4 regions of the Pseudoalteromonas sp. JB197 genome follow, and region 4 is predicted to be linked to each of the others. Evidence: predicted binding sites of a transcription regulator. Region 4 holds the regulator's gene; each other region holds the start of a gene.
The links. The regulator sigma-54, encoded in region 4, starts transcription at its own class of promoters, with help from an activator protein. The targets are predictions, from matches to a motif close to GTTGGCACGNNNNTNGNNT.

Region 1 (8,054 bases), 2.6 Mb from region 4:
TTGCAGAGCGCTCAGAATTTAATATCGAAGAGATCGAGGTGGACAAAGATCATATACACATATTGCTAACGATCTCTCCCAATATCAGTGTTGCGAGTTACGTTAGGAGAATTAAACAATCTACAACGCAAAGTCTATGGTCGAGATTTAAATGGTTTAAAAAGCAATTCTGGGTTAAAAAAACATTTTGGTCTGACGGATATTTTGTTTGCTCTGTTGGAAATGCGGCTGCTGATACAATTCGAAAATACATTCAAGAGCAGGGCTAACTATTCCGATTCATCCCATCGACGCCGCTTCGCGTCGATCAATGGGTTTTCTCGGAAAATTTCGATAAATTATAGGCATAAAAAAACCACAACTAAGTGGTTTAAATTAAGTATGGTGGAGAGGGAGGGATAGACTTGCTTACCTCCATGTCATCAATCGCTGCGCGACGCTTGCAGCGGCCCAAAATGTTCCCGACATTTTGTTGAACCCTGTCGAGGGATCTCACCCTCCCAATTTAGTCTTGGTGTTAAATTATAGGCACAAAAAAACCACAACTAAGTGGTTTAAATTAAGTATGGTGGAGAGGGAGGGATTCGAACCCTCGATAGAGCTACAAACTCTATACTCCCTTAGCAGGGGAGCTCCTTCGGCCACTCGGACACCTCTCCAACGCATAACCGTTTTTTTATTGATGGAAGTAAAAATTAAAGCCACCAATATAAATGTGGTGGAGAGATAGGGATTTGAACCCTAGATAGGCTACAAACCTATGCCGGTTTTCAAGACCGGTGCATTCGACCACTCTGCCATCTCTCCGTGACGCAGAATAATACTTAGGTCATACGCATGTGTAAATAGCAAAAAGACTGTTTGCTTAAAATTTAGGCTAAAATGAGGTTTTTTTTGTAAATAAGGGGAAATAAAGACAATTTTAGTAAAATTAAATAGGTTGCAGCAAGCAGTGGGAGCTAAATAAGAAGCTTTATTTAGTGGTTGGGTGCTTGCTGCACCGTATAAATAGTCATGGTTGTGTGACTATTTATATTGAGCTGTGCTACCAAGAGCGAGTCTTTTACCGAAGCGATTAAGCTTTGCTAACATTTTAGCTTTACGATTTGTTGGTTTAACGGCAATGTGAGTAGCAGCTGTTTCATTTAATGTGTTAATTGGGTTCATTACTTAACTCCGAGTTGTGGTTGGTGAAAACGGGGGCATTCTGCCTCTTAATTGTTTAAAAATAAAGCGATAAAAATTGAGCCCGAAGCATTAGTTATTTTAATCCGAAAGGGTTTTATTAACCTGCCGTTCACTTGGTGAGTTTGGATGTTTTTGCATTTTTATTCACGCCGTTAGTTTTTAAATCCCTTTTGTTATGGGGTCTCTGTGTTTGTTTTTATTTTTAATGCGATAAAAGCAGGCTTTTTTGGTTATTTATTCAGATTAAATTATTTTAATTAAATGATTTTTTATGCTGTTTAATTAGTGTTTATAAAATTAACTTTATGAGCGTTAAAGAAATTCCAGTAAAGTTCTAAAAAAAGTTGGTGTAATGCACTTTATATTTGCATTGCATGGGTGAATTACTTAGCTTTTTAGCAAAATGGTGTTTTTAATAAAGTTAGTATTACTAGGAGTTATAACGAACACTTGGCAGCTGCTTTTATATTAACCAATAAAAAAGCGCCTACTTTACAGTAGGCGCTTTTGCGTTAGTTGCGTTAATAACGCGTCTAACTGGGGACAGGGCCTCTTCTAGCAACCGCTCTGTTTGCTAAAAAGGCATTAATTCGTTTTGTTGGGGTAAGCACTATGGCGTTACCAAGTAGTACTAAGCTAAACCCTGCAAAGGTATTTGCATGCCATTCAAAGCCTTCATAAAAGCTGCTTAGTGTTACCGCAACTAAAGGAAACAGTACGATGACATAGCTGGCTTTTTCGGGGCCAATATTTTTTAACAGTGCAAAGTAACAAGCAAAGGCGATTACAGTGCCAAAAATAGATAAGTACAATAACGACAGCCAATAGCTAGTAGGTGCAGTGAAATTAAATTGCACGTCGCTTATAAATACATATAAGGCTAAGCCAATGGCACTGTATAACATGCCCCAAGCATTACCTTGTAACACACCAATTTGTTTGCGTGAATTACGTACACTTACCATGTTTCCTAATGAAGCCACAAAGGTGCCTCCAAGAGCAAGTAGTAACCCGACGAATGCACTGTTACTCAAGTTGAGTTGCTGTAATTGTGGCCAAAACAAGCAGGTGATACCTAAAATGGCAAGTACAGCACCGGTATAAATTCGTTTTGGAATAGGTTTGCCAAAAAATAATCGGGTATTAACTATATTCATTACTAATAGCATTGAAAAAGCAATCGAGGTCATTGCAGAGCTAAGGTGATTTTGTGCCCAGTAAAGCATTAAGTAATTTAGGCCAAAGTTAAACAGGGCCAATAATACGAAAAAACCATGATCGACTAAATTAAATCGCATTTTAGGTTTTTTGTATGCCACATATAACCACATTAATAATGCCGCGATTGCAAAACGATAAAATAGCGATAGTTCAACAGCAATATCGCCTAGCTGAAACTCTATGGCCAACCAGGTTGAGCCCCAAATTAAAACAGTTGTTATATATAGCGCTGCACTTTTCAATACTGCTCTCCAAAGTCGATTAAGCTGCTATTTTAAAGCTTATCTGTATACTTACCATGTACAGAAAATGGAATATGTAACCTATACAGATTGAGGGTGTAATGATTTTAAAAGCGGTTAGCCATCAAGGTCATGAGTTTTTGTACCAGCAAGTTATTCAACTGATCAGGGATATGAGTGCTCAACAGGCTTTATTGCCCTCAGAAAAGCTGCCGTCATTACGTAAAATGGCTAGCAACCTTAATATAAGTATTCCTACGGTAAAGCAGGCCTATCAAGCGCTAGAAGATCAGGGGGTTATAGAGGCACGCGAAAAGTCAGGCTACTTTTTAAAAGCCGTTAACATGGCAAGCAGCTTACCAAAACGGGTTAAGTTAAGCCGCGAGCCCGTGATTGTAAACAAGCAGGCGCTGATTGAGCAGGTATACACAGCCATTCATCAGGCCCATGTGGTGCCTTTTGGAGTAGCTAACCCGGTTGCTGCGGCACCAACCGATAAAGCCTTAGCCAGAAATATGCGCCGAGTAATGACACTTGCCGGTAGTAGCGCTATTAATTACGGGCCACTGGATGGTTATGCACCGTTAAAAAAGCAGCTTATTCATCGCTATTTAGACTTTGGCATTGGTATTAATATGGATGAAATGGTGATCACTAATGGTGCGCAAGAAGCACTGGCAATTGCACTCAAATGCGTAACTAAGCCCGGTGATGTAGTGGCCATAGAGAGCCCTTGTTATCACGGAATTATAGAGTTAATAGAAAGTTTAGGCCTTAAAGCACTAGAAATACCTTTATGCCCAGATAATGGTATTTGGCTAAACGATTTAGCGCAGGCGCTTAATGAGCACGATATTAAAGCGTGTTTATTTTCTACGGCTATTAGTAATCCGGTTGGTAGTTTTATGCCAGATGAAAATCGAGAACAACTGGTGGAACTAGTTGAAAGCCATAACGTAGTGCTCATTGAAGATGACGTATATGGCGACCTATACTTTACACCCAAACGAGGTACACCGGCTATAGCGTATTCCAAAAAAGGCTTGGTGCTAAGTTGTTCGTCTTTTTCTAAAACGGCTGCCCCTAGTTATCGTGTTGGTTGGCTTATTGCGGGGAAATTTGCAGGGCAAGCTAGGCGTTATAAAAGAGCATTGAGTTGTTCTACCTCACTAATTAATCAATGGACGTTATCAGAATTTGTTTTTAGCGGTGAATACGATCGTAATTTAAAAGTACTTAGGCAGCGTTTACGTACGAATAAAGAGCATATGCGACGTTGCTTACAGCAAGCCATGCCAAAAGGTACACGGATCAGCGATCCACAAGGTGGCTGTGTTATTTGGTTAGACTTAGGCTGCGAGTATGATAGCCAAAAGCTATTTTTATTAGCGCTTGAGGTAGGTATAAGCATTACTCCAGGGTTGATATTTTCAGCTTCAAATAAATACAAAAGCTGTATAAGGCTAAGCTATGGTGTGCAGTGGAGTGAGCAAATAGAGCAAGCAATTGTCACACTAGGTAAACTTACCTTACTAGCAAAAAAGTAGCCTAATTTAAGGGGGATCAACAGCTTGTAACAAGTTTTGCGGCACAATAAAAAACAGCCGTTAAGTTTTAAGCGTAACGGCTGCAAAGGGATGTTAAATAATCACCTAAGTGAAGTTTGCAAACTAGTTTTGTTTAAAGCTAAATAATTGGTAACCTTTAAGTTCAGGTACTTGGACTACTAACTGCTCTTCTTGTTTAGCTATATTGGCAAAATTTTCGCATAAGGCATTGGCACGCTTTTCGAGCGCATCGGCATGCTGCTCTACTTTTTCTTCTATTTGCGTACCCATGTTTTCCATACGTTGCTCAAAGGCTTGCATGTCGCCTCCTGAGCCAAGTAATTCAGAACCTAAAGCAACTAAAATACTCCCCATAGATTGTATTACAGCCGACTCAACAGCGCTCTCTATTTGTTGTTCGAACTGCTGCTCAAAGTTTTCACCAAATTGATTAAAACTTTGCTGGCCCATAACAAAGGTGTCTTGTTGATAAAAAGTATTTTGTACTTCAAGTTTAATGTCGTCCATTAACGATGAGATATTATCGAGGCCATCAATATTAAAAGCATTAGCAACTTCTTGCAGTGCAACACCGGCAATTTTAACGCCTTCTAAGGCTATATCTGCTACTTCGGGTAATTGCGTGCGTAAACTACCTGAATATTGAGTTAGCGCCTTTTGCTGGGAATGATTAAGCGCTACCGATTCACCATTAATGGTTAAATTGCCATTGGTATTAAATTGCATAGTTTGCTTATTGGCGGTAAAAATCTCTAGTTCGTCAGGCTTAATACGTACATCATTTTTAAATTCTACATTGCATTGCTCATTATTAAATGACACTGTTGAATCGTTATCGTTATGCGCCATAACGGCAGGTGCACATATTAAAGTGCTCACTAATAGTAATTTTTTCATATTTATTCTCAGTTTTTTATTGATGATAAATAAGTAATAACAAGTTTAGTGCCAATGTTTTTTTATTATATTAAACAATAAGTTGGTTTTATTTATGTTATTAACCATAGCAAGGTTTATTATAAAAAAACTATTTTTTAGTCAAATTGGCTAAAGCTAGAGCAATAATTAATTTTATTTATCGATACGATAAAAAACTCTCACTTTCCATAAAGCTAATTTAGCGCTATTTATTCACAGTATTGACATGAAGGCTATTTAAGATAGCTACATGGCTTTATTTTGGCGCTAAACTGCATTGCACTTTATGTGTCGAACATTTTAATTTTACCAATTATTGCGATTATAAAATCCTTGGTTGGTCTCAAACACTTTATGGAGTGGGTTGTGGGTAAGACATTTAGTTACGATGCGCTAGATGACGATTTTGTTGAAGACGAGTACGAAATGCTCGGGCGTAATCAGCACGATAAGAACAAGCAAAAGGTTAAGAAAAAGTTGGAAGACTACCTTGAGCAAAAGCGCTTGCGTAAAAACCTAGGCGAAGACGATTTAAGCGATTACACCGATTAAATTGCGCTAGTATAACTAAAGTACCAATGTGAATTAGACTTTAAATGTACGCTTTTATGTATGTTTAAATTTTGATTAGATTGGCAATAAAGAGGCTGTGTGCCTCTTTATTACTTTTAAGCGGCGTTACTTATTGCTTTGTTGCAGTGCTTTTTGAATGGTGAGCTCTAGCTTTTCTGGCTTGGTAAAGGGGGCATAGCGTTTAATTGGTGAGCCGTCTGCTGCGATTAAAAACTTAGTAAAGTTCCACTTTATTTTGCGAGTTAAAAAGCCTGGTTGTGTCGATTTCAAATAACGAAATACCGGATGAGCATGCTCTCCGTTTACCTCTACTTTAGCGGCCATTAAAAAATTAACCCCGTAGTTTATTAAACATCCTTGCTCTATCTGCTGTGCATCTCCCGGTTCTTGCTGATTAAACTGATTACACGGAAATCCTAAAATTACTAAGCCTTGGCTAGCATATTTATTATGCAAAGCCTGTAGTGACTCGTACTGGTAGGTAAAGCCGCACTTGCTTGCCGTGTTTACAATAAGCACGACTTTACCAGCAAACTCGCTAAAATTAATGGTGTTACCTTGTAAACTGGTGGCGCTTAACTGATGAAACTTATGCATTATTTATGCTTTACCTTATATTTTTTGATGCTCAATCTACTCTTTTAAGTACATTGCTTAATATGGTTGTTGTATATATTAAGGTTGTTTTTAATTTAAAATTAAAAACAACCCCATACCCGCAATCGTAGTGTAATAAATATTATGGGTTTTATAAGCCACAATAATAGCGACTATAGCCGCACTTAAATAAGGGTTTTGCCAATGTAAATTAATGCCATCATCGTTTAAAAATACAATAGGTACCCAAATAGCCGTAAGTACCGCTGGTGCACTAAAGCTTAAAAATTGTTGCATTTTAGGCCCAACTTTAAAGGGTAAAGCGCGGTGCAAAAATAAGTAACGGGTAAAAAAGGTAATACAGGCCATTAGTAAAATAGTGGTCATCATAAGTTGCGCTCCTTTTTGGCAGTTATTCTTGCTGTAAAGTATCCTGCGCTCATGGCCAGTAATGCAGAGCTCACCAGCCATAACTCAAATCCGGTACTTTTAAACAATGTAGCGCTAATGCCTGCGACTATAACTGTAACGAGTGAGGCGAGGCTTTTAACACCCGGAATAACTAAAGCTATAAATGTAGCGGCTATAGCAAAGTCGAGGCCCAAATGGGTTAAATCGGGGAGCATAGTACCAGCAACAATGCCTATAAATGTCCATAAATTCCATGCAATATAAAAGCTAAAACCGGCGCTAAGTGCGTAAATTAAACGTATTTTTGTACGATAGGCTTTAGGGTGGTGCGAAAATGCAAACAACTCATCGGTCAATACAAAGCTTACAGGTAGACGCCAGCGCAAAGGTTGATCAATTACTTTATGACGTACCGCTAAGCCATATAAAAAATGCCGAGAGCTAATTATAAAGGTAGTAAACAAAATGGTGAGTAGTGGCGTATTTCCCGCAATTAACTCAATAGCGACAAGCTGCGCAGAGCCCGCAAACACTAATAAAGACATCGCTTGAGTTTCAAGGGCAGTAAAACCATTTTGAATAGCCAGTGAGCCACAGAGTATTCCCCAAGGGATCACCGCCAAACAAAGCGGTAACATGTCAACAAAACCTTTTAAAATTGCACGCGATGGTCTGTTCATTTGCAGAAATATTAGCCAGTAAAATTAATTGCTTAAGTGTGCCATAAAGCATGCTTTAAATAATAGGTTTAATGCAAATCTAAACAAAGTTTGAAATAATGAAACAATAACTTAATTAGCGAGATAACTAATGTTTAAAGTAAAAGTATGGGATGGCTTTGTCAGAAGCTTTCACTGGTTATTAGTGTTTAGTATTGCTGTGCTCTATTTTAGTATTGAAGAAGGTATGATTGAACTGCACTTTATTGCTGGCTTTTTTACCTTAGCACTTATTTTAACGCGATTAATATGGGGGATTATAGGCAGTAAAACAGCTAAGTTAAGCGCGTTAATACACTCCCCGCAAGCGGTAATAACCTCACTTAAAACTAATAAAACTCCGCTTGGGCATTCTGCGCCAGGGAGTTATATGGTGTTGTTGTTTTTTATACTTATTATTACTCAGCTTGTTAGTGGCTTAATGAGTAGTGATGGTATTTTAACTGATGGGCCTTTAGCGCAGTACGTGTCGAGCAGTACAGTTGATTTTGCTAATTGGTTACATAGTTTAAACTTTGATATTTTACTTTATGCGATAGGTTTGCATGTTTTAGCAATTGTAATTTATAAGATTAAAGGCAAGCCTTTAGTGAAAGCGATGATCACCGGAACGAAAC
Region 2 (8,054 bases), 1.8 Mb from region 4:
GTCCTTCAACACCTGGATTACCTTGTACCGGTGCACCACTTACTGCCGTTTCGGTATAGAGGTTTTGCCCTATAGGCTCAAGGCCCGATGGATTAATAAAGTCACTAATTGTTAACTGTCCAATTACGACGTTTTCAGCTTCTCCTGCTATACGTACTGATACTTCTCCATCTTGTGAAATAGTAATTGATTGTGCGTCATCGGGTACGTTCATTTCTGGTTGAATTACATAGCCCGCCCCCGAGGTGACAACTCGCCCTTCGCCATCGGTAGTAAATTGACCATTGCGCGAATAAGCAATATTGCCATCAGGCTGCAACACCTCAAAAAACCCCGGACCTGATATCATCCAATCTAGTGAGTTTTCAGTGGTAAGCATATTACCCTGTGAAAAGTTTTTTTGGTTAGCAACCACTTTTGAACCAGCACCTAGCATTAACCCCGAAGGTTTTTGGGTGTCTTGTGATGAACGACCACCTGGCTGATTGATATTTTGATAAAGTAAATCTTCAAAAATAGCGCGGCTTTTTTTATAACCAACCGTACTGGCGTTAGCTAAGTTATTAGAAATAACCGAAATATCGGTTTGCTGGGCATCAAGCCCGGTTTTACTGATCCACAATGCTGGATTCATTATCGTATCCTCATTTTAAAGTTAAACTATGCGTAACAACTGATCTTGACGTTCGTCAATCTCTTCAGCTGTTTTCATTAATTTTACTTGTAATTCAAATTGGCGTTGATGGCTGATCATATCGACCATTTCGTGCACCGGATTCACATTAGACGCTTCTAATGCGCCACTTATCACTTGTACATTAGCTGAAGTTTCGACTGTTTGATTTGGCTTTGGTCTAAATAATCCATCATTGCCTTTTTCAAGTGTTGAGTTATCTGCCTCAACAACTTTTAAACGATCAATTTCTTCTAAAAAGTTAGCTGGGGCACCTTGTGGGCGCACTTGTATAGTGCCGTCGTCACTAAACTCTATTTTTTCAATCGGTACAGGTAAAATAATAGGACCGCCTTCGCCAATAACTTGACGACCACCGCTAGTAACTAACATGCCTTGAGCAGTAATGTTTAGCGTACCTACTTTTGTATAAGCTTCGTTGCCGGAGGCATCTTGCACACTGAGCCAAGCGTTATCGCTCATGGCTATATCTAAGTCACGACCCGTTTGCATTATGCCGCCCGATGTCATATCAGAACCTGGACGCTCTTGCATAGAGAACACACGTGTTGGCAAGCCCTCACCAAATGCTTGCATAGATCGAGCTTGGGCAAAGTCAGCTTTAAAGCCAGTAGTATTTGCGTTCGCCAAATTATTGGCTTTAAGAGCCATGCCCAGTAAGCTTTGCTTAGCGCCAGACGCGGCAATGTAGACCATTTTATCCATAACATCGACTCACATAAAAATCTCTGTAAGAACAAATGCAATATATGCGCCAGATTAAATTTAATACTAAAACTGTTATTTTGAAGGGGCGTAAATACGCATGAAAAAACAATAAAAAGAAGGGGAAATTTGTTTGTTTTTTCTAAAGCGACAGCGTCTCTTAACCTCTTTGTAAATATGCTTTTTTGCACTTAGTGCCACGGTGGCAAAACAATCGCCTACACCTAAACCAAATATTGTGCTTAGCTAATTTTTAGCTAAATCTGACAACAGCCCTTTCGTACAAAGAGAAGTAAATGAGGGTAAATGAGGGTAAATGAGAAAAAAACAGTAAATTTGTTTGTACTTTATCTAAAGCGACAGCGTCTCTTAACTTCTTTGTAAATATGCTTTTTTGCACTTAGTGCCACGGTGGCAAGCCCGTTGCCTAAAATAAAAAAGGCTGCAATTAAGCAGCCTTGAATATTCAAATTAATAAATTGTGCTTTATCTAATTTGTAGAATACTTTGCTGAATCGTTGAGTTAACTTCCAGCGCTCGCGAGTTAGCTTGATAATTACGTTGAGCACTAATCAAGTCTACTAACTCACTCGTTAAATTTACATTCGACTGTTCAAGTGCCGATGAGTTTATTTTACCTAATGAGCCAGAGCCAGGTTCGCCAGCAATTGGCTCTCCCGAGGTTATGCTTTCTTTCCAACTCGTATTCCCAACTTGCTCTAACCCTTGCGAGTTGGCAAAGCGAACCATAGCAACTTGCCCTAAAAAGGTTGAGTCGCCGTTGCTGTATGAGGCAACCATTTTACCATCTGTACCAATATCAATACCAGCCAAACGGCCAACCGTTGCACCATCTTGGTTAAGTGTTTTTACTTCAAAGCGACTCGCATACTGAGTTGGTATTTTAGTAACCCCATTAGCCTCATCACGCCAATTAATTGCAATGTCATTAGGAAATGTTGCGCCATTGGTTAATAAGTCAGAAAGCCCTGGTGTGGCTGATGTAATATTAAGAGGGTTAAAAGTACTGCCCGTATTTGCTACACCATCGGTACTAACAGGCATACCGCTTCCATTAAAACGAAAGGTAGCTATTGGCGTATAAGGTGCTGCGGCTGGCTCAGCGCCATTTTCGTCAAATAATTTACCATCCAGTGTTGTGTGAACTTCCCACATGTTTTCATCACCTACAACTGGTGGTGTTGCTGGCTGAGGTTTAACAAAGAAAAACTGCAGCACGTGCGGCTCACCTAGAGAGTCATATACTGTTGTTGATGTAGATGAGTTATAACTAGCGCTTTCATTTGGATCAAAGGCAACTGTAGTTGCCTCTTCACGTGAGTCTAAGTTAAAAGAGTTGTATATAGTAGACGTGGCACGTGGCGAGCCTGACGAATCTGGTATTTGCAAAGCAGATGATGTGCTTAAACTAACTGATGTAGTATCGCCTGTTGTTGGATTAACAGGAAACCCTTGCAAAAAGTTACCTTGTGAGTCAACTACATAATTATCTTTGTTAAGTTTAAATGCACCAGCACGCGTGTAGCTAAAGTCTTGCTCTCCAATTCCAGGGCTAGTAGCAAAGTAACCTTCCCCTGTAATCGCTAAATCTAATGCGTTGTTTGTAAATTGCAAAGAACCTTGATGAAACTGCTGTGCAACCATAGTTGTTCGCACACCATCTCCGTGTTTTGTTTTACTTGAACTAAATACCGACGATGCGTATACGTCTGCAAACTCAGCACGAGACTCTTTAAAGCCCGTACTATTTACGTTTGCAATATTGTTTGCCGTAACATCTAAATCCTTTTGTGCAGCAGCAAGGCCTGATAGCGCAATGTTGAAGCTCATAATTCACCCCTAAAGTTTCATTTCAAGCCTAATTATGGCTCTAGTATTAATTAAAATTTATTACGCGATTTCTGCAACATCAGTCAGCCTAACCGCACCTTCTTTAGTATTAATAATGATGCCATTTGCACCATTAATATTAACACTTTCAATATTTTTGAAGGTAGCAATTGGTAAGCTTGAAAACTCACCACTAGTGCTGCCTTCTGCTTTAATTTTATAGTCGCCTGGAGGTAAACGCTCTCCAGCTTCATTTTTTCCATCCCATGCAAAGCGGATAGCACCGGCTGGTTGTGAACTCATATCTATTGTTCTAACCAATTGTCCTGACTCATCTTCAATACGAAGCTTTAAGCTCTCAACTGGGTTTTCAGCAACAACTGAACCTCGCGCTTCAGCAGACTCTGTTAACTCTAAAGTATCAGATTCTAAAAGTGCTTTTTTACCCACTAATGTAGATGCTTGTAATGCTGAGTTTGATGTCATTGATGCAGCTAAAGATTCAAAATTAGAGTTTAAGTTTGAAATACCCTCAGCCATGGTAAAACTAGTCATTTGCGCAATCATTTGATCGTTGTCAGCAGGTTTACTCGGATCTTGAAACGATAATTGTTGCGTCAATAAAGAAAAGAAATCTTCTTGAGTTAATGCATCACTTTTCTCTTTGGTAGCAACTTGTTTTTCTTGCCATCGCATCGAGTCTAAATAGGATGAAGATGTACTAATATCGTTACTCATAACCTACCCTCTATTACCGCTGGCCTAACAGCAGTGTTTTACTTAACATTTGTTTAGCTGCATCGGCAACTTGTACATTTGTTTGATACGAACGAGAGGCAGAAATCATGTTTGCCATCTCTTCAACAACATTAACGTTAGGTTTATAGATATAACCATTTTCATCCGCACTTGGGTGGTTCGGGTTATATTCTATTTGTAATGGTTTGTTACTTTCAACAATACCTAATACCTTAACGCCCACAGAAGAACCCTGTGGATTACTCGCTGATGCTGACGCTTTTGTAAGCTCAGCAGCAAATACAGGTTGTCGCGCTCGGTAAGTTTTTTCCTGAGAAGAACTAATAGTATTTGCATTAGATATATTACTGGCTGTTGTGTTTAAGCGCACATTTTGTGCGCTCATAGCTGAACCAGCAATATCAAAAACATTATATAAACTCATAATTATTATCCTTGGCTACCGAGTGCTTTATTCAGGCCTTTAAATTTACCAGTTAAAAACTGTAAGCTGGCCTGATATTCCATAGCATTCTGTGTATACAAGTTTCGTTCCACCTGTATATCAACAGAGTTACCATCACCCGTATCCGTTTGATTTGGAACGCGAAATGATTCTACCCCCCCCACACTCCGACTTCCTCCGGCAATGTGCTTTTCGTTTGTTCTTACCATGCTATTGCCGCTTTGCTGGTGTGATTTTGCCGTTTTTAATGCAGTGGCAAAGTCTATATCTTTTGCCTTATAGCCAGGCGTATCAGCATTAGCTATATTAGCAGCGAGCACTTCAGCTCTTTGCGAACGAATTAACATAGCGTGCGGATGCACACCAAGCGCTTTATCAAAGCTGATAGCCATAACAATCTCCAAAAAATTGACTTAACTTAAATAAAGCAAGAAGTAAGCCATTTAATTAATTTTTGTTTAAAGTTATTTATTAAACTGCTTAAACATAGCTATTTAAAGTGGAGATTTTAAGGCAATAGGTAAATTGATATGAGCCAATACAGTTATTATAAAAAATGCCAGTAGTTAAAAACTCTAAAGCGCATTTCCACACTGGATGCGAATGAGGGTAAATGAGGAGTGATTTAAATACATAATCTAGTGGGTTCACTTCTCTAAAGCGCAGCGTCTCTTAACCTCTTTGTGAATAAAGCATTTAAATATTATTTTGCACAAAGAGAAAAAAATGAGAGGAAATGAGAAGTAATTTAAACAGATAATTTATCTATTTATTTATTCTTCTGTAAAGCGTAGCGCTCTCTTAGCCTCTTTGTGAATAAAGTATTTAAATATTATTTTGCACAAAGAGAAAACAATGAGGGTAAATGAGGAATAACTTAAACACATAATCCAGCGGTTTTACCTCTCTAAAGTGCAGCACTTCATAGCCTTTTTGTGAATAAAGTATTTAAATATTATTTTGCACAAAGAGAAAACAATGAAGGTAAATGAGGAGTAACTTAAACACATAATCTAGCGGTTTTACCTCTCTAAAGTGCAGTACTTCATAGCCTTTTTGTGGATATGTATGTTCGCTTAAAAATATTGGCACAATGCGCTTTAAATAAGGGGGATGTGCGAAGCTATAACTTATACACTGTGCTTGGTAAAAACAAAGCTTGGCTAATTACTTGCTGATCACTAAAACGAAAAACGACGCTAAATGCGTCGTTTAAAATAAAACTTAAAATGTGCAAACTGCTCGCACTTCATCACACTTGCAGTTATTTCTTTTGATAAATAATACCAGGATTACACCTAACCATATCAAAATCGTTACTTAAACCACTCATCGATTCTGACGCCCCTAAAAGCAAATAACCTTTAGGGTTAAGAGCTTGAGAAAATTGCGCTATAATTTTTGCTTTTACTTCTGGTGCAAAATAAATTAATACATTACGGCAAAATATAATATCAAACTTGCCCATAAGCGCATAAGAGTCGAGTAAATTAAGGTGCCTAAAGTTTACTTGTTTTTTTATTGGATCTATAACCTGAGCCATACCATTGCCGCTGTCTTTAAAAAACTTTTTACGACGTTCGGCCGATAATCCTCTTGCTAGCGCTAACGCGTCATATTCTGCATGTTTACACATATCCAGCATGGTGTTTGATATATCGGTAGCCACTATTTGCGCCCCCATTCGTAATACACCTGGAGAGCTGGCCTGAAACTCTGCAACCGACATAGCAATAGAATATGGCTCTTGCCCAGAAGAGCTTGCCGCAGACCATATTTTTAATGGTCTGTTAAGCCCTTTGAACTCAGGAAATAGTTTAGTTTTTAATAATTCAAACGGATATTGATCTCTAAACCATAGGGTTTCATTAGTGGTCATTGCATCAACCACTGCGGCGCGTAATTGGCGCTCATGCAAGCCCAAAGTTTTATTTACTAGCTGTGACAAAGACTCAACATTAAATCGCTTCATTAAAGGCGCTAAACGACTTTTAACTAAGTATTGTTTATTTTCGCCTAATACAATACCGCACTGTTGCTCTAAAAATAAGCGAAATTGATCATACTCACTTTGCTGTAAATCTTTACTATTCAAATCAATAACACCTCTGTTTATTCTTCACAATTAACCCACTTTTTTACTGCGGTTGCTAGTTCGTCAGGATTAAATTTTGCAATAAAGTCATCTGCACCTACTTTTTCAATCATTGCCTGATTAAAAACACCACTTAACGAAGTATGTAAAATAACATGTAACGGAGCCAATTTAGGATCAGCTTTTATTTCGGCTGTTAGTGTATAGCCATCCATTTCAGGCATTTCTACATCAGAAATAAGTAAGCCTACGCGTTCCGTAATATCTTTTACACAATCTACTTCAGCTATTTCTTTTAATCGTTTTAGTGCTTCTTTACCATTTTTGGCCAGTTCAGTTTGTATACCTAAAGGCTCTAATGCGCGTTTAATTTGATTTCGCGCTACAGATGAGTCATCGGCAATAAAAATAATTCGCTCGCCTAAATCTTTTTGAATGTCGCCTTGTGTAGCCGCAACATCTGCACTTACTTCGGTATTAACTGGGCAAATTTCGTTTAAGATTTTTTCTACATCTAAAATTTCAACTAATTCATCTTCAATTTCAGTTACAGCCGTTAAGTAAGAATAACGACCCGCACCTGAAGGAGGTGGCATTATTTTTTCCCAGTTCATATTTACAATACGCTCTACTCCGCCAACTAAAAAGCCTTGAACGGTACGATTATATTCAGCAATAATTATAAAACTGTCTTTAATGTTTTCAATTGGTCTTCCGCCAACAGCCATTGATAAGTCGATAACTGAAATAGTTTGCCCACGAATATGAGCAACACCACGAATATAAGCGTTAGACTTTGGCATATTAGTAAGTGGAGGACATTGCAGCACTTCTCTTACTTTAAAAACGTTAATCCCAAAGCGCTGACGCCCTCTGAGTTTAAATAGTAGTAGTTCTAAGCGGTTTTGCCCAACCAACTGTGTACGTTGGTTTACTGAGTCTAAAATACCAGCCATTAATATCTCCTGAAGAAAATAAATTATACGGAACAATTATTGCTTCTGTTTATAAAGCCACACAATATAACAGGAGCGCCTATAATTTGACGCTAAATATTTATACCCTGTTTTAAACTATAAGCATAGCCGAAACATTATGAGTTTGTTCAAAAAAATCAGAAGATACAGTGTTTTTTATATTCTTACTAGCCTCTGTTTAACTTTGCCTTTAGAGGCAAAAGTATTTAGCAAGGACTTATTGCAAGAAATGGCCATAACTTATGTTGCCACATTAATAAACACCACAGATGAAACTAAAATCCAGCTTAGTTCACTACCATTGGATGATCGCATTCCCGATCGCAGTTGTAACTCAGAGCCTGAGCTATTAACCCCTAGCGATCCTCCTTTTAATCGCCAGGTAACATTACAAATAAAATGTAACGACACTGACAGCTGGGCTCAATATGTACATGTAAGAGTGACTGAAACAGCGCCTATTGTTGTAGCGAGTGTAAATTTAGCTCGTGGCGAAGTAATTACTGCTGCCCACTTAAGTGTTGAAAT
Region 3 (8,054 bases), 2.1 Mb from region 4:
ACCAAAATTAAACATGGCGCGCACATGTTAGATATCAAAAAAATTAAAAAACCTTAAATTAAGAGTAACTATGTCTACACAATTACGAGTTTTTAAGGCCGATGCTACCCTAAAGTGGTTTAAAGCGGGCTGGCTTATTTTTAAAACCCAGCCGCTTACTTTTATTTTTATGCATTTATTTATTGGTATTGTTGGCCTGTTGTCGTTATTTTTACCGCTATTACAAGTGGTAGCGGCTTTAGCTACGCCATTTTTAACCGCAGGATTTTATCAGGCTGTGCTTACTAAGCAGCAAGGCGGTAAAATTATGCTCGCTGATATTCTCAAACCCATTACCACTAAAGGTAATCGTTTAGGTTTACTGCGTTTGGCTTTGTACCAAATGGGTGCGGGTATTTTAATGGCATTATTAGCAAACGGTTTATTTGCCGATGCAATTGCGGTTATGGCGCAGCCAGATTTAGATCCTAATATAGCAATTAGCCAAATGTTAGAGAGTATTTCTATGGCAAGCGTGGTGCTATTTTTATTAGCGTTGTCGGTTTATTTAACTGCATTCGCTTACGCGGTTCCATTAGTTTACTTTAATAAAGAACAGCGCATTTTTAGCGCTCTTAAAAACTCCTTTATGGTGTTTTATTATAATATTTTACCGCTAAGCGTTTATGCTATTATTTGCGGGTTATTTATTGTGCTTTCGATGTTTTTATCGTTCTTACCCTTGTTGGTTTTAATGCCTATTTGCTACATTAGCTTTTTTGTATCTTATCAAGCTATTTTTATGCCGGTTGTACCACCAAGTGATGATAGCAATATTACGCCATTAAGTAGTGAATCTAGTGGGCGTTTTGACGCTTAATGGATGATAAGTTAAAGCAGAAATTAAAAAACTATGTACTTTGGTTGTTATCAAGGCAAGAATATTCACGCCGAGAATTAACGTTCAAATTACAAAAAAAAGAAGCCACAGATGAGTTTATCGAAACCTTGCTTGATTGGTGCGAAAAGCACAATTTTGTAAACGAGCAACGTTACTGTGAAGGCTTTGTTAGAAAACACATATTTAAATGCCATGGCTTAAGGCGCATTCAAAGCGAAGCTATGGGCAAAGGGATTGACCGTTCATTACTTGAAAAAGTAATTGAAGAGCTTGAAGTAGATTGGTTTGAGCTGGCGCAGGATGCGTACAATAAAAAATATTCAAATACACCGGCAGACCTCGAGTACAAAGACAAGGCCAAGCGCGTGCGCTACCTAATGTATAGAGGCTTTAGCTACGATGAAATCGATTTTGCAATGCAAGCACAGTAAATACGGGTGAGACCTTCACATGCAGCACATGACTACCGCACAAATTAGACAACAGTTTTTAGACTTTTTTGCCAGCAAACAACATCAAGTTGTTCCTTCAAGCTCGCTTATACCGGGTAACGATGCCACTTTGTTATTTAACAATGCCGGTATGGTGCAATTTAAAGATGTATTTTTAGGCGCAGAAAGCCGCCCTTATACGCGTGCGACTAGCTCGCAGCGCTGTGTACGTGCTGGCGGTAAACATAACGATTTAGAAAACGTTGGTTATACTGCGCGTCACCATACATTTTTTGAAATGTTAGGTAACTTTAGTTTTGGTGATTACTTCAAGCAAGACGCGATTAAATTTGCGTGGCAGTTTTTAACAGAGGAAGTAAAGCTACCTAAAGAAAAACTGTTAGTTACTATTTACCATGACGATGAAGAAGCGTTTAACTACTGGTCTAACGATATAGGCTTACCTGCAGATCGCATTATTAGAATTGCCACTGCAGATAACTTTTGGTCAATGGGTGATACCGGTCCGTGTGGCCCGTGTTCTGAAATATTTTACGACCATGGCGAGCATATTTGGGGCGGTCCTCCTGGATCACCTGAGGAAGATGGCGATCGCTTTATCGAAATTTGGAACCTAGTATTTATGCAGTACAACCGTCAAAACGACGGAACTATGCTGCTACTACCTAAGCAATCGGTTGATACAGGTATGGGGCTTGAGCGTATTGCTGCTATTTTACAAGGCGTTCATTCAAACTATGAAATTGACTTATTTAAAGGCTTAATTGCCGCTGCTGCAAGTGTTACTAACGCACAAGACATGGACGATAAATCACTACGCGTAGTGGCGGATCATATTCGTTCGTGTGCATTTTTAATCTCTGACGGGGTTATGCCATCTAACGAAGGCCGTGGTTATGTACTACGTCGTATTATTCGCCGTGCTGTTCGCCATGGTAATAAGTTAGGTGCACAAGGTGCCTTTTTCTATAAATTAGTAGCTGCACTTATTGAGCAAATGGGCCAAGCGTACCCAGAGCTTGCAAAGCAGCAAGAAATTATTGAAAAAGTATTACGCATTGAAGAAGAGCAGTTTGGTAAAACGCTAGAGCGTGGTTTAGCTATTTTAGAAGAAAGCTTAAGCGACCTTAAAGGTGATGTAATTCCTGGCGACTTAGTATTTAAACTTTACGATACTTATGGCTTTCCTGCGGATTTAACTGCAGATGTGGCGCGTGAGCGTCAAATGACGATTGATAATAAAGGCTTTGAAGAGTGCATGGCGGTGCAGCGTAAAACAGCGCAGCAGGCCGGTAAATTTGGTGCCGATTATAACGATCAATTAAAGTCAGACAAACAAACAACTTACAAAGGTTACACCACCACTAGCCATAGTGCGACTGTGGTTGAAGTGTTTGCTGGCAGTGAGTCGGTTTCATTACTAGAAGATGGCCAAAAAGGCATTGTAATACTAGACCGTACGCCATTTTATGCAGAGTCGGGCGGCCAAGTTGGTGATACAGGTGTAATTAGCGTTGCTGGTGGCGAGTTTACAGTAACTAACACGACTAAATTAGGTAATGCATTTGCACACCACGGTATAGTACAAGGCCGTATTGGTCTTAACGATAAAGTAGAAGCAACAATTGATGACGCACGCCGCGAACGCATCAAGAAAAACCATACTGCGACGCATATATTACACGAAACACTGCGCCAATTATTAGGCGAACATGTAGGTCAAAAAGGCTCGCTAGTTCAAGCAGAGCGTTTGCGTTTTGACTTTTCACATTTTGAAGCTGTTACCAAAGAAGAATTACGCGAAATTGAACGTGTAGTAAACGATGAAATTCGTTGTAACTTTGCGTTAAGTACCGAGCTTATGGCAATAGATGACGCTAAAGCAAAAGGTGCAATGGCGTTATTTGGCGAAAAATACGATGACGAAGTACGTGTAGTTACTATTGGGGACTACTCTATTGAGCTTTGTGGTGGTACACATGTTGAACGCGCAGGTGATATTGGTTTATTCAAAATAGTATCTGAAAGCGGTATTGCTGCGGGTGTTCGTCGTATTGAAGCGGTAACCGGCGCTGACGCGATTGCCTACGTGAGTGAGCAAGAGCAAAAGCTAAATGATGTAGCTGCTGTAGTTAAAGCCGACAGCGCGTCAGTACTTGAAAAAGTAACTGCGCTGCTTGATAAATCAAAACAGCTAGAAAAACAAATTGCGCAACTTAACGATAAGCTAGCAAGTGCTGCGGGTGCCTCATTACTTGATTCAGTAGTAGAAATTAACGGTATTAAGCTATTAATAGCCAACGTTAAGGGCACTGAGTCAAAAGCGTTACGTGGTATGGTTGATGATCTTAAAAACAAAATTGGCTCGGGTGTTATTGCACTAGGTGTTGCAAGCGATGATAAAGTGAGCTTAATTGCAGGTGTAACTAAAGATTTAACCGGTAGAGTTAAAGCCGGTGAGCTAGTTAACCATATGGCCAGCCAAGTAGGTGGTAAAGGTGGCGGCCGTCCAGATATGGCACAAGCGGGTGGCTCTGAGCCAGAAAACCTAACTGCAGCATTAGACAGTGTAACAGCTTGGTTTACTGAGAAAACACAAGCTTAAGTGGCACTTATTGTTCAAAAGTTCGGTGGCACTTCAGTTGGTTCAATAGAGCGAATTGAAGCGGTTGCCGACCTTGTTGTTAAAACTAAACAACAAGGCCATCAAGTGGTTGTAGTGCTCTCGGCTATGTCGGGAGAAACCAACCGCTTAATTAATCTCGCCAAACAAATAGATACTCGGCCAAGTAGCCGTGAACTTGACGTATTAATTAGCACCGGCGAGCAGGTTTCGGTGGCTTTATTAGCTATGGCTATTATTAAACGCGGTCATTCTGCTGTGAGTTTATTAGCCGATCAGGTTAATATTTTAACCGATAATATGTTTGGCAAAGCCCGTATTACAGATGTAGCTGCAACGCGTTTAAAACATGAGCTTGAGCATAACCGTATTGCAATTATTGCGGGTTTTCAGGGCCGTGACATTGAAGGAAATGTAACTACATTAGGGCGTGGCGGTACCGATACTTCGGCGGTTGAAATTGCCGGAGCAATAAAAGCTGACGAATGTCAGATCTATACCGACGTTAACGGCGTATATACTACAGACCCTCGTGTTGAACCTAATGCACGACGAATGAGCAAAGTTACCTTTGCTGAAATGCTAGAGTTAGCAAGTTTAGGGGCTAAAGTATTGCATATTCGTTCAGTTGAAGCGGCAGGAAAGCACAATGTGCCACTTAGGGTGCTATCAAGTTTTTACCCTGATGCTGGTACATTGATTAGTTTTGAGGAGAGCGATATGCCTGGTAATGTCGTTTCGGGTATTGCGTTTAATCGTGATGAATGTTTAATAAATGTAGAGGGTGTACTTAGTGGTACACAATATCTTGCAAAGATTTTGAAACTTTTTGCAGATAATGGCATCGAAATAGATATGATTAATCAAGTTAATCATAATGTTGACAAAGTAGACTATGCTTTTACTGTACACACAAATGATTATTTACACGCATTAGACGTTTTAACAGAGCAGCAAGCTCAGTTAACAGCACAAAATATTTTTGGGTTAACAACAGTCGCTAAAGTGTCTGCTGTTGGTATGGGTATGAAGTCACATTCGGGTGTTGCTAGTTTATTTTTTGATGCATTAGCTGCAGAAAATATTAATGTTATTTTAGTGTCTACATCAGAAATTAAAATATCGGTTTTAATAGATGAAAAATACCTAGAGTTGGCTGTTCGTGCATTACATAAGATATTTTTAACAGAAAATGAATAGATTGATAGGTTTTACTTACTTTTTAGTCTAATTTTCATTAAAATGTTTTAGCGGAATCTTATAATTTTATTGGAACAAGGGAGCAAAAGAATGCTAATACTAACTCGTAGAGTAGGTGAAACCCTAATGATCGGTGACGAAGTAACCGTTACTGTTCTAGGTGTTAAAGGGAATCAAGTTCGAATCGGTGTTAACGCACCAAAAGACGTTTCAGTGCATCGTGAAGAAATTTACATGCGTATTCAAGCTGAAAAGTCTAACCCTGAACCTGGCAATGCTTAATCAGCAATGTATATAACTTAGTTACATACTGAGTTAATGCCAAAAGCCACTCACTGAGTGGCTTTTTTGTGTATAAAATTAAGTGTTTCGGCAGTTAATATGTGCTTGGATATATACTGCATACCTTTTTTGTTTTTTAATAGTATGCCGCGCTCTGTGGTTATAACTTCGTTAATATCTGACCACAGAAGTTGGGTGTTTTTATAAAAGTTACTTGATTTAATCCCTTCTTCGTCAAAGGTAAGGGTGACCTCAGACCCCGAGGCTTTGCTTAGCATTTGTCTAGTAACCCACCAAGGACGGCGATAATAAAAGGCAATACATTCGAGTACCGCAACCATGATCAGAAAAGATCCTAGGTAATGATCGTCTAAACCATAAATTCCAAATAAACCGAGTGCTACTAATAGCGCCAATAAAAAGTATTTTGGTTGCGCGCGCTTGCTATGCGCAACTGATTCGTCAAAGCACTCATAAAAATAAGGCTTATCAAGCGTGTAGGTTGTTGTATGTGTCATATAGAAGTTCTTAAAACATAGTTATATGCATTTTAACAAGCTAACCAGTAAATGCGCAGTTATATAATAAATAACTGCATAATAGATAAAGATATTGGCGTTTATTATTTATCAGATCCAACCTTTAATTTAGATATTATTTTATTACACACATAAAAAAACGGCTCATTTTAGAGCCGTTTTTTTAATAAACTAGAAGAATTAACAGTTAGTTTCTTCTGCATTTACACCTTCTTTCACTTCTTCACATGCATCTTCAACTTTGTTTTGCACGTCAGTTACTGCTTCGTCAATACGTTCACCAGCATCTTCTGCGTGGTTATCTTCACAGCCCATAATAAATAAACTTGCGAATAGGCCAATTAGTGCTGCTCTTAAAGTTGTCGAATTCATAATGTAATTCCTTGTAAATTTTGATTTAAATGATTTTTAATTAGTTTAAAACTTTAGTTTGTTACCTAGGGCTTTTTGCCACGTAGGGCACCCGATACTAAAGATATAACTAAAAGTATTAAAAATATAAAAAATATAATTTTTGCAATACCCGCTGCGGCGCCTGCTATACCACCAAAACCTAACACTGCAGCAATTAAAGCAATTACTAAAAAAGTGATTGTCCAGCGTAACATTGTATTCTCCTTGGTTTATCAAATTTGCTCAATGGATATGATGCGAGTTACGTGCCATTGTTTTTTTTACTTTTAAATCAATGGTTTGTTTTTGTTTGTGTTATTTCAGCGTGCACTCAATGGTAAGTTTTACGCTTTGCTATGTAATTTATTCATACTAGGGCGTGTTGATCTTTGTGGTATGAAAAACAAACAGCATGAAGATAAGGTATAATTGAATTCGCCAGAAAACTTTACACCGAACCTACATGCCAAGATTAATGTTAACAGACGGGACATGGAATGTCTTATCAAAAGTAATGTACTTAAGTGGTCGAATTTATAATAAGCCCAACCATAGAAAAACGCTCGAAGGCATACTGTATAAGATGCGCACAGGTATTCCATGGCGAGATTTACCTTCTGATTTTGGCCGTTGGAGTGCTATCTACAGACGGTTTAATTTATGGTCCAAAAAAGGGATTTTGAATGAACTGTTTCGCGCATTATCTCGTGATGCGGACATGGATTGGGTCTTCATTGATGGCAGTATTGTCAGGGCTCATCAACATAGTTGCGGTGCAAGAACTGCTGACAATGAATCAATTGGAAAGAGCCGAGGTGGAAATTCTACGAAAATTCATCTTGCAGTCGATAGCGGAGGGTTGCCTGTTTATTATGAATTATCCTGTGGAAATACGCATGATATCGTCCATGCAGAGTCACTCGTAGCTAATTGCCCAACAAGTAATATGGTTGTCGCAGATAAAGGCTACGACAGTGAAAAACTGAGAGCGTTTGTTCGTGATAATAACGCTACACCCGTTATTCCACGTAAGGGCAACAGTTTAGTAGGCAATGAAGATATTGACTGGTGCATGTACAAATATCGGCACTTGGTTGAGAATGCATTTGGCCGTATTAAGCAATATAGAGGGATAGCCACGCGGTATGAAAAGCTTGAACGAAATTATCATTCAATGCTCGCTTTAGCATTTACTATGATGTGGCTACCAATGTGGGCTGATTGATATATGTACTACAAAGATCAACAGCCCCTAATACAAGTGATTATGGATGTTAGTTTTTTATAAGAGAAGTTAGCGCATATTGATTTTTAGAATTGAGTTTAAGAGCTATTAAATTGCAGTTCGAGACTTGCGGGCTTAATAACAGCGGCTATTTAAATGGTTGAATAATTAACAAATGTATTTGGTAAGACCAATTGCCAGTGGTGAAATTACTTTATGCTAATAGAACTGTTAACGCTTTACTTTAAGTGCATTATTAACGGTTTTTAGGTCGCCTATATAACTTTTATTTATATTCACTATTTTTATTATCTATGTAATAGCGCGTATCTAGTCCTTTTTGTAGTGTTAAGTTAATTAATAGCATGTTAGTTTTGTTTAAATTGGTTTTACCAATTTACAGGCTATAGACAAAACACTGTTTTTTGTTATTATTCGGTGAATAATTATTTACGTAAAA
Region 4 (8,054 bases):
AAGCTGGGCAAAAAATTACGGCTAAAAGCATCACCTACGATATAGAGCAACAGCTTATAAGTGCTGAAAAAGATGAAAACTCAACTGATCGGGTACACACTATTTTAGTGCCTATAGACGCAAAAAAAGAACAAAAACTCAATAAAGGTCAGCCATGAGTACATTAAAAGCAGAGCTATTAGCAAAAAGCTATAAAGGCCGTGAAGTTGTTAAAAATGTAGGACTTGAAGTAAAAGCTGGCAGCATTGTTGGTTTACTTGGCCCAAATGGCGCAGGTAAAACCACTACCTTTTACATGATTGTAGGCTTAGTACCTAGCGACAAAGGTAAAATATTAATTGATGATAACGATATTACCTTACTTCCTATGCACAGCCGTGCTCGTTTAGGTATTGGTTATTTACCACAAGAATCTTCTATTTTTAGAAAGCTCACTGTGTATCAAAATTTAATGGCTATTTTAGAAACGCGTAAGCAACTAAATAAACAAGCCAGGGAAGAAACCCTAAATAGTTTATTGGACGAATTTAGCCTGCAACATATTCGCGACAGCTTAGGTATGGCGCTATCTGGTGGTGAACGTCGCCGCGTAGAAATAGCACGTGCTTTAGCTGCAGATCCTAAATTTATATTGCTTGATGAGCCCTTTGCTGGCGTGGATCCTATTTCAGTACTCGATATTAAAAAAATTATAGAACACCTTAAAAATCGTGGTATTGGCGTGCTAATTACCGACCACAATGTAAGGGAAACCCTTGATGTTTGTGAAAAAGCCTACATTGTTTCTCATGGGGAGCTAATTGCATCTGGTACTCCTGAATTTGTATTAAACGATAAAACAGTACGTGATGTTTATTTAGGCGAGCAGTTCAAACTGTAATATTTATGTTATTACTATAAGCATCTGCTAAGATTAATCATATCAATTTATAAGGATTGTTAGAGATAAATGAGGCAATCATTACAGCTGCGCATGGGCCAGCAACTTACAATGACTCCGCAACTGCAACAGGCTATTCGCTTATTGCAGCTTAGTACCTTGGATCTCCAGCAAGAAATACAAGAAGCACTTGATAGCAACCCATTACTTGAAGTTGATGAACAAGATTACACGGAAGAATCAGCAGGTAAAAACGAGCAAAAAGCAGATGACATTACTGTTAGCGCCTCTGCTGACGACACCCCAAGCGAGTATGAGCAAGATAGCGGTGAAGCACTAAACAAAGACACCATAAGCGACGATATGGCCATGGATGTATCATGGGATGAATATATGAGCGCAGCGCCTGCCTCTTCATCAGGGCCAATGCCTGAAGATGAATCTATTTATCAAGGTGCATCAGCCGAAACCCTGCATGAGTACTTAATGTGGCAATTACAGCTCACTCCTTTTAGTCCTATAGACGAAGCTATTGCCATAGCTATTGTTGAAGCCGTAGATGACTCTGGTATTTTAACTATCAGTTGCGAAGACCTTTTAGCAAGCTTTAATCAAGAAAGTGATGACGAACACGAAGTAGAACTAGATGAAATAGAAGCAGTGCTAAAGCGCATTCAATTATTTGATCCTGTTGGTATTGCAGCTCGCAGCTTGCAAGAATGCTTATGCATTCAATTAAATCAATTTGATAAAGACACCCCTTATATTAACGAAACAAAAATGGTGTTAACTGATCATATCGATTTACTCGCTGCTCGCGACTATCGTACGTTAATGAAAAAAACTAAGCTCAAAGAAGAAGAGCTTAAAGAAATAATGACACTTATTCATACGCTTAACCCTAAGCCTGCGGATACTATTGTCAGAGAAGAGTCTGAATACGTTATACCTGACGTGTCTGTTAAAAAAATAAAAGGCCGCTGGGTGGTAGAGCTAAACCCAGATAGCATGCCAAAAATACGTGTTAACAGCCAATATGCGGCTATGTCTCGTACAGTAAAATCCAGCGGTGACAGCCAATTTATTCGCTCGCACTTACAAGAAGCTAAATGGTTTATTAAAAGCCTCGAAAGTAGAAACGAAACACTCCTGAAAGTAACTAATTGTATTGTTAAGCAGCAACAAGCGTTTTTTGAACATGGCCCAGAAGCCATGAAACCTATGGTATTAAACGATGTTGCCGAAATAGTTGAAATGCACGAGTCGACTATTTCACGGGTCACTACGCAAAAATATATGCACACTCCACGTGGCATTTTTGAGCTTAAGTACTTTTTTTCAAGCCATGTAAGCACCGAAAATGGTGGCGAATGTTCATCAACTGCCATACGTGCCCTGATTAAAAAGTTGATAGCTGCAGAAAACTTAGCCAAACCATTGAGTGATAGCAAGATTGCAGATATATTGGCTGAGCAAGGAATTAAAGTAGCTAGACGGACAATTGCAAAATATCGCGAATCTCTGGCTATTCCCCCGTCGAATCAACGTAAAAGCTTGATTTAAGACGTACAACAAAGAGGAAAATGCTGATGCAACTAAACTTAACTGGTCGTCATGTAGACATTACAGACTCATTAAGAGACTATGTAAATAATAAATTTGCAAAGCTGCAAAGACACTCAGATCACATAACTAATGTGCATGTTATTCTCGATGTAGAAAAATTAAGTCAAAAAGCTGAAGCAACAATTTTTGTAAGTGGCGCTGAGCTATTTGCATCGACCGAACACCAAGATATGTACGCTGCCATTGACTCGTTGATTGACAAACTCGATCGTCAAGTAATTAAACACAAAGAGAAGTTTGCTCGACACTAACACTATGAAATTAAGCTCACTTATATGCCTGGACTGCAGCAAAGCTGTGGTCCTTTTTAATAGTAAAAAAAGAATTTTAGAATTCATCAGTGAACTCGCGCATAAAAAAATGCCGTATTTACCTCAGCAAGATATTCTCACTGCTTTATTGGCAAGAGAAAAGTTAGGTAGTACCGGTATTGGCCGAGGAATAGCAATTCCACATGGCCGTATGAGCGGGGCACAAGAGCCTCTTGCCTTAATTTTAATAAGCGAAACCGCTATTAATTTTGATGCAATTGATAATCGTCCAGTTGATATTTTTGTTGCGCTTATAGTGCCCGATGGCGATAACCAGCAGCACTTGAAAACACTAGCCACAATAGCTGATAAACTAAACGATAAAGAGTTTTGTAAGCAATTGCGTGCGGCAAAGTCTGATGAAGCGTTATACCAAGTTATTTTGGATCAATCCTAGTTACTAATAAAGGGGTGGTAAATGGAATTAATTATTATAAGTGGCCGATCAGGTTCTGGTAAGTCAGTTGCTTTACGTGTTGTAGAAGATTTAGGTTACTATTGTGTAGATAATATTCCGGTAAATTTGCTGCCTTCATTAGTGCGCAGTGTCTCTGATAACTACGATAAAATAGCCGTTAGTATAGACGTGCGTAACCTGCCTAAAGATCAGCAGCAGTTTAACGATATTCTTGAGTACTTGCCCGACTTTGCTAAACCAACGTTATTTTATTTAGATAGCGACGATCAAACGTTAATCCGCCGTTATTCAGAAACACGTCGTTTGCACCCGCTTTCGATTGATTCGCTACCGCTAGATTTAGCAATAAAAAAGGAAAAAGAATTACTCGATGTACTCGTAACGCGGGCTGATCATGTCATTGATACAACCGATTTAAGTGTGCATCAACTTGCTGAATCTATGCGTGAAACCATACTCGGTAAAAAAGACAAACAGCTTATCATTACCTTTGAGTCGTTTGGCTTTAAGCATGGTATTCCCAAAGGTGCTGATTATGTTTTTGATGCGCGTTTTTTACCAAACCCACACTGGGAACCGGAGCTCAAGCCTTTAACTGGATTAGATCAACCAGTAAAAGATTATTTAGCTAGTCATAGTATTGTGCAAAAATTCACTTGGCAAATTCAAACCTTTGTACAAACGTGGTTACCACACCTAGAGCGTAATAATCGCAGTTATTTAACCATTGCTATTGGTTGTACTGGTGGTCAGCACCGCTCAGTTTATTTAGCGCAAACAATTGGTGAAAGCTTTGCTATGTCTCACCCTAATGTAAAAATTCGCCATCGCGAGCAAGAAAAATAATTCAATTTAAATAATCATCTGTTCAGCTTAAGTAGAGTATCTTATGCGCTTAGAAAATACGTTTTTAATAAAAAACAAACTTGGTCTGCATGCTAGAGCCGCTACCGTATTAGCACAATTAGCGGTACAATTTGACGCATCTATTACCTTATTTCAAGATGAAAAAGAAGCCGCTGGCGATAGTGTACTGGCTTTAATGTTACTAGAAAGCAGCCAAGGTAAAGAAGTAAAAGTAGTGTGCGAAGGACCCGATGCAGAGCATGCTTTACATGCCGTTGGCCAATTAATAGCGCAGCGCTTTAACGAACAAGAATAGTAGGCACTTTATTTAAACCAAGTAAACGAGCTAAAATATAGGGTTAGTGAAACCTTAAGCTAGTTTGGCTAAAAAAAGTAAGATAAACTGAACGAAGTTAATGACTAACTTCTTCCCTAACGTTATAAAAATAAATTAAGGACGCCAATGCCCGAAACTTTCGAACAAGACTACCCACTACAACAATTACAACAATTACAACAAGTGACCAAGTCACTCAATAGTGGTCAGTTTGTTCAAGTTAGGCGTATGCTGGCAAAAACAGCTCCTTGTGATACCGCACTTTTACTAGAATCATCACCACATAAAGTTCGTCGCCTGCTCTGGCAATTAGTTGATCCAGATGTACAAGGTGATGTCCTTGAAGAACTCTCTGAAGATGTACGTTTAGGCATTATTGCCCAAATGGAACCTAAGCACATTGCTGCTGCCACTGAAGACATGGGCCACGATGACTTAGGTGAAGTACTGCGAAGCCTGCCTGACACGGTTTATAAAGACGTGGTTAGCGCCATGGACATTCAAGATAGAGAACGTGCTACGCAAGCACTCTCCTATCAGGAACGCTCTGCTGGCGCGCTGATGAACACAGATACAGTAACCATTCGCCCTGATGTAACCCTAGATGTGGTACTGCGTTACATTCGTCTGCGCGGCGAACTCCCTGAGGGTACCGACGACCTTTACGTTGTCGATAAGCATAACTGTTTTTTAGGCGCTTTATCGTTAAGTACCTTACTAACCAATTCGCCCGAAAAAATTGTTCACGACCTAATGGATGAAGACTGTGAGTCTATTCCTATTTCGATGGATGAAAGCGAAGTGGCGCAGTTATTTGAACGTCATAACTGGATATCAGCCCCAGTAGTTGACGACAACGCCCAGCTACTTGGCCGTGTTACTATCGATGACATTGTTGATGTAATTCGTGAAGACGCAGAGCATCACTTATTAGGTTTAGCGGGTCTTGATGATGAAGAAGATACCTTTGCACCGGTTTTAAAAAGCTCAAAAAAACGCTCTGTTTGGCTAGGTGTTAACTTATTAACGGCTCTGGCAGCCGCTTTTGTTGCCAGCTTTTTTGAAGGCACTTTAGCAATACTGCCTATTTTAGCCGTGCTTAACGGCATTGTCCCCTCAATGGGTGGGGTGGCCGGTAGCCAGTCATTAACCTTGGTTATTCGTGGTATAGCAGTGGGTCATATTAACCAAACTAACCAACGTTTTGTAATGATAAAAGAGCTCGCCATTGGTGCATTAAACGGTATTTTATGGGCTGTTTTAATTGCCAGTGTTATAGCCCTATGGCAATGGGACTTAATGCTTGGCGCGGTACTGGCGTTTGCAATGTTTATGAACTTAGTTGTTGCGGGTGTGGCGGGTGCGTGTATTCCTATAATACTTAAACGTATGAAAATAGACCCTGCACTTGCTGGCAGTGTAATACTCACTACAGTAACCGATATAGTAGGTATATTTGCCTTTTTAGGCACCGCAACTTGGTTGCTGGTTTAATAAATAAACCAGCGCACATTACTGTGTAAATGCGCGCTGGTTAAAAGTAACTTTTACGCAATATAATTTAACCAGCGTTCAGGTTATCTAGTCTTCTTTATTGATTGTAGAGCCATCAGCTCCTTCTTGCTTTGACGATTGTGTATTTACTTTATTACTTATTATTGCATCGAGGTTTTCGCCATCTTTAACCCCAAAATCTAAACTACGTATTGGGAATGGAATACGAATATCAGCCTCATTTAGTGCTTGCTGTACTGCCACAACACCTTTGTGGCGTACTGTCATAAAGTCTGGCTCACCAGGGTATTTAATCCAAAACCACAATAATAAATTAATACTACTGTCGCCAAAACTCTCGGCGTATACGGCCGTTTCATCTTGGCGTATTACAAACTCAAATGTAAGCGTCTAGCGAACCACACCTAGCATCGATGTTCTGATTATCTAAAAATACCTGCTCAATGATAAATTCGGAGCAGGTGATGAAAACTTACAGAACAAGCGCACAGTGGCAGCAGCTTTTGCTGCAACGCAGTACGTTTAGTGGTACTAATATTGAATTCTGCCAACACCATAATGTCGCTATTACGACTTATTATAAACAACGTGCTTTACTGGCAAAAGACCAGCCTAATTCCACCTTGCCAGTGCACACGCAGTGCCTTACATCATCACGTTTTGTCCAGGTAAAACAAACTACTGAAGTCTGCGCGCAAACTCGTCAAAATACGCTGCAGTTTGATACGCTAACCGGCCAACTCACGTTTCCTATCGATTTAGCGACGGCCGATATCGTTGCCATTATTAAAGGGCTAACGGTATGAGGATGTTCGTTGATGTACCCACCGTCTATTTATGTGTCGATGCCGTTGATTTTCGAAAATCAATTAATGGTCTGGCGGCGTTGGTGGAAGCAGAGCTTGAACTACCCGTGCTCAGTGGTGCGCTATTTGTGTTTTGTAATAAAGGCCGTGACAAACTCAAACTGCTTTACTGGGATAACACCGGTTTTGCACTGTGGTATAAGCGATTAGATAAGCATAAGTTCAAATGGCCCAAACTCATGTCACCCACCATGACCTTAAGCGAGCAGCAATTACACTGGTTATTATCGGGTTATGATGTGATTGGCCACAGCAAAATTGATATTGCAGGTAAGCAAGTGCTTTAATATTTGCGATCGATTGATGATCATCAAAGTTAGCTCAGTTAGCACTGGAAAGCCTTTTGTTATGCCTTAAAATAGGCCTCATGAAAAATGAACTCGCCCTTAAACAGCGTATTGCTGAACTTGAAAAACTGTTAGCGCAGAAGGATGCACAAATCGCAGCCTTGGAAGAGCGCTGGCGTTTAGCCCAACAAAAACAATTCGGCAAAAGTGCTGAAGGCTTTGTAGGGCAAGGCGAGTTATTCAATGAAGTGGAAGAGATTATTGAAGCCGCTGAGGCTGAGCAACAATCCATTAGTTATACCCGTAAAAAGCCGGTGCGTAAGCCACTGCCAAAAGACTTACCCCGTGAGCAGGTTATTCACGATATTGAAGATAAATTGTGTCATTGCTGTGGCGGTGAGCTACATAAAATGGGTGAAGACAAGTCAGAAAAGCTTGAGTTTATCCCCGCTCAAATCAAAGTAATTGAGCACATTCGTCCTAAGTACGCTTGCCGTCACTGTGATAAATCCTCGACTCATACACCGATAAAGCAAGCCTCAATGCCTGCCATGCCTATCAACAAAGGCATGGCAACGAGCAGTTTGCTCAGTCAGCTTATCACCAGTAAATACCAATATGGGTTACCGCTTTATCGCCAGGAAGCGATGTTCAAACAATACGGTATTGAGCTCAGTCGCCAAACCATGAGTAGTTGGATAGACAAATCCGCCACACTCTTCGTGCCACTCGTTGAGCGGCTTAAAGCCGAACTGCTAAAGCAGCCCACGTTGTTTGCCGATGAAACGCCATTAAAAGTGGTGAAATCAGATAAAGTGAACAGCTACATGTGGGTGTATTGCTCAGGTAGGGATTCACCAGACCCGAATAATCCTATCCCTAATATCGTACTTTACGACTTCCACAATAGTCGCGCGGCCGCCTGCGTGGTCAATTATCTTGATGGATATCAAGGGTACTTGCACGTG

Region 1: CIK86_RS13085 (YggN family protein) is a predicted target of sigma-54. The motif match lies at 5,154-5,172, and genes of this name have one in related genera.
Region 2: CIK86_RS09345 (flagellar basal body rod protein FlgF) is a predicted target of sigma-54. The motif match lies at 1,435-1,453, and genes of this name have one in related genera.
Region 3: CIK86_RS10660 (DUF1328 family protein) is a predicted target of sigma-54. The motif match lies at 6,625-6,643, and genes of this name have one in related genera.

Annotation. Positions count from the first base shown of each region.
Region 1 is NZ_NRGZ01000001.1:2,762,933-2,770,986, reverse strand. It holds gene tnpA (IS200/IS605 family transposase) at 1-269, shown strand, start outside; tRNA gene CIK86_RS13105 (tRNA-Ser) at 567-659, opposite strand; tRNA gene CIK86_RS13100 (tRNA-Ser) at 717-807, opposite strand; gene CIK86_RS19255 (hypothetical protein) at 1,027-1,167, opposite strand; gene CIK86_RS13095 (EamA family transporter) at 1,722-2,651, opposite strand; gene CIK86_RS13090 (PLP-dependent aminotransferase family protein) at 2,756-4,198, shown strand; gene CIK86_RS13085 (YggN family protein) at 4,322-5,116, opposite strand; gene CIK86_RS13080 (hypothetical protein) at 5,504-5,689, shown strand; gene CIK86_RS13075 (glutathione peroxidase) at 5,816-6,307, opposite strand; gene CIK86_RS13070 (AzlD domain-containing protein) at 6,398-6,697, opposite strand; gene CIK86_RS13065 (AzlC family ABC transporter permease) at 6,694-7,398, opposite strand; gene CIK86_RS13060 (cytochrome b/b6 domain-containing protein) at 7,529-8,054, shown strand, end outside.
Region 2 is NZ_NRGZ01000001.1:1,971,912-1,979,965, forward strand. It holds gene flgG (flagellar basal-body rod protein FlgG) at 1-634, opposite strand, end outside; gene CIK86_RS09345 (flagellar basal body rod protein FlgF) at 656-1,399, opposite strand; gene flgE (flagellar hook protein FlgE) at 1,886-3,250, opposite strand; gene CIK86_RS09355 (flagellar hook assembly protein FlgD) at 3,311-3,988, opposite strand; gene flgC (flagellar basal body rod protein FlgC) at 4,002-4,433, opposite strand; gene flgB (flagellar basal body rod protein FlgB) at 4,439-4,846, opposite strand; gene CIK86_RS09370 (protein-glutamate O-methyltransferase CheR) at 5,719-6,549, opposite strand; gene CIK86_RS09375 (chemotaxis protein CheV) at 6,567-7,505, opposite strand; gene flgA (flagellar basal body P-ring formation chaperone FlgA) at 7,645-8,054, shown strand, end outside.
Region 3 is NZ_NRGZ01000001.1:2,257,989-2,266,042, reverse strand. It holds gene ribA (GTP cyclohydrolase II) at 1-57, shown strand, start outside; gene CIK86_RS10695 (BPSS1780 family membrane protein) at 71-859, shown strand; gene CIK86_RS10690 (regulatory protein RecX) at 859-1,311, shown strand; gene alaS (alanine--tRNA ligase) at 1,331-3,937, shown strand; gene CIK86_RS10680 (aspartate kinase) at 3,938-5,155, shown strand; gene csrA (carbon storage regulator CsrA) at 5,246-5,437, shown strand; gene CIK86_RS10670 (YcxB family protein) at 5,488-5,955, opposite strand; gene CIK86_RS10665 (hypothetical protein) at 6,157-6,348, opposite strand; gene CIK86_RS10660 (DUF1328 family protein) at 6,414-6,584, opposite strand; gene CIK86_RS10655 (IS5 family transposase) at 6,833-7,594, shown strand.
Region 4 is NZ_NRGZ01000001.1:162,445-170,498, reverse strand. It holds gene lptA (lipopolysaccharide transport periplasmic protein LptA) at 1-158, shown strand, start outside; gene lptB (LPS export ABC transporter ATP-binding protein) at 155-880, shown strand; gene CIK86_RS00765 (RNA polymerase factor sigma-54) at 950-2,443, shown strand; gene hpf (ribosome hibernation promoting factor) at 2,470-2,757, shown strand; gene ptsN (PTS IIA-like nitrogen regulatory protein PtsN) at 2,762-3,214, shown strand; gene rapZ (RNase adapter RapZ) at 3,236-4,081, shown strand; gene CIK86_RS00745 (HPr family phosphocarrier protein) at 4,125-4,397, shown strand; gene mgtE (magnesium transporter) at 4,545-5,912, shown strand; partial or broken gene CIK86_RS00735 (mechanosensitive ion channel family protein) at 6,000-6,314, opposite strand; gene CIK86_RS00730 (hypothetical protein) at 6,398-6,739, shown strand; gene tnpB (IS66 family insertion sequence element accessory protein TnpB) at 6,736-7,086, shown strand; gene CIK86_RS00720 (IS66 family transposase) at 7,167-8,054, shown strand, end outside.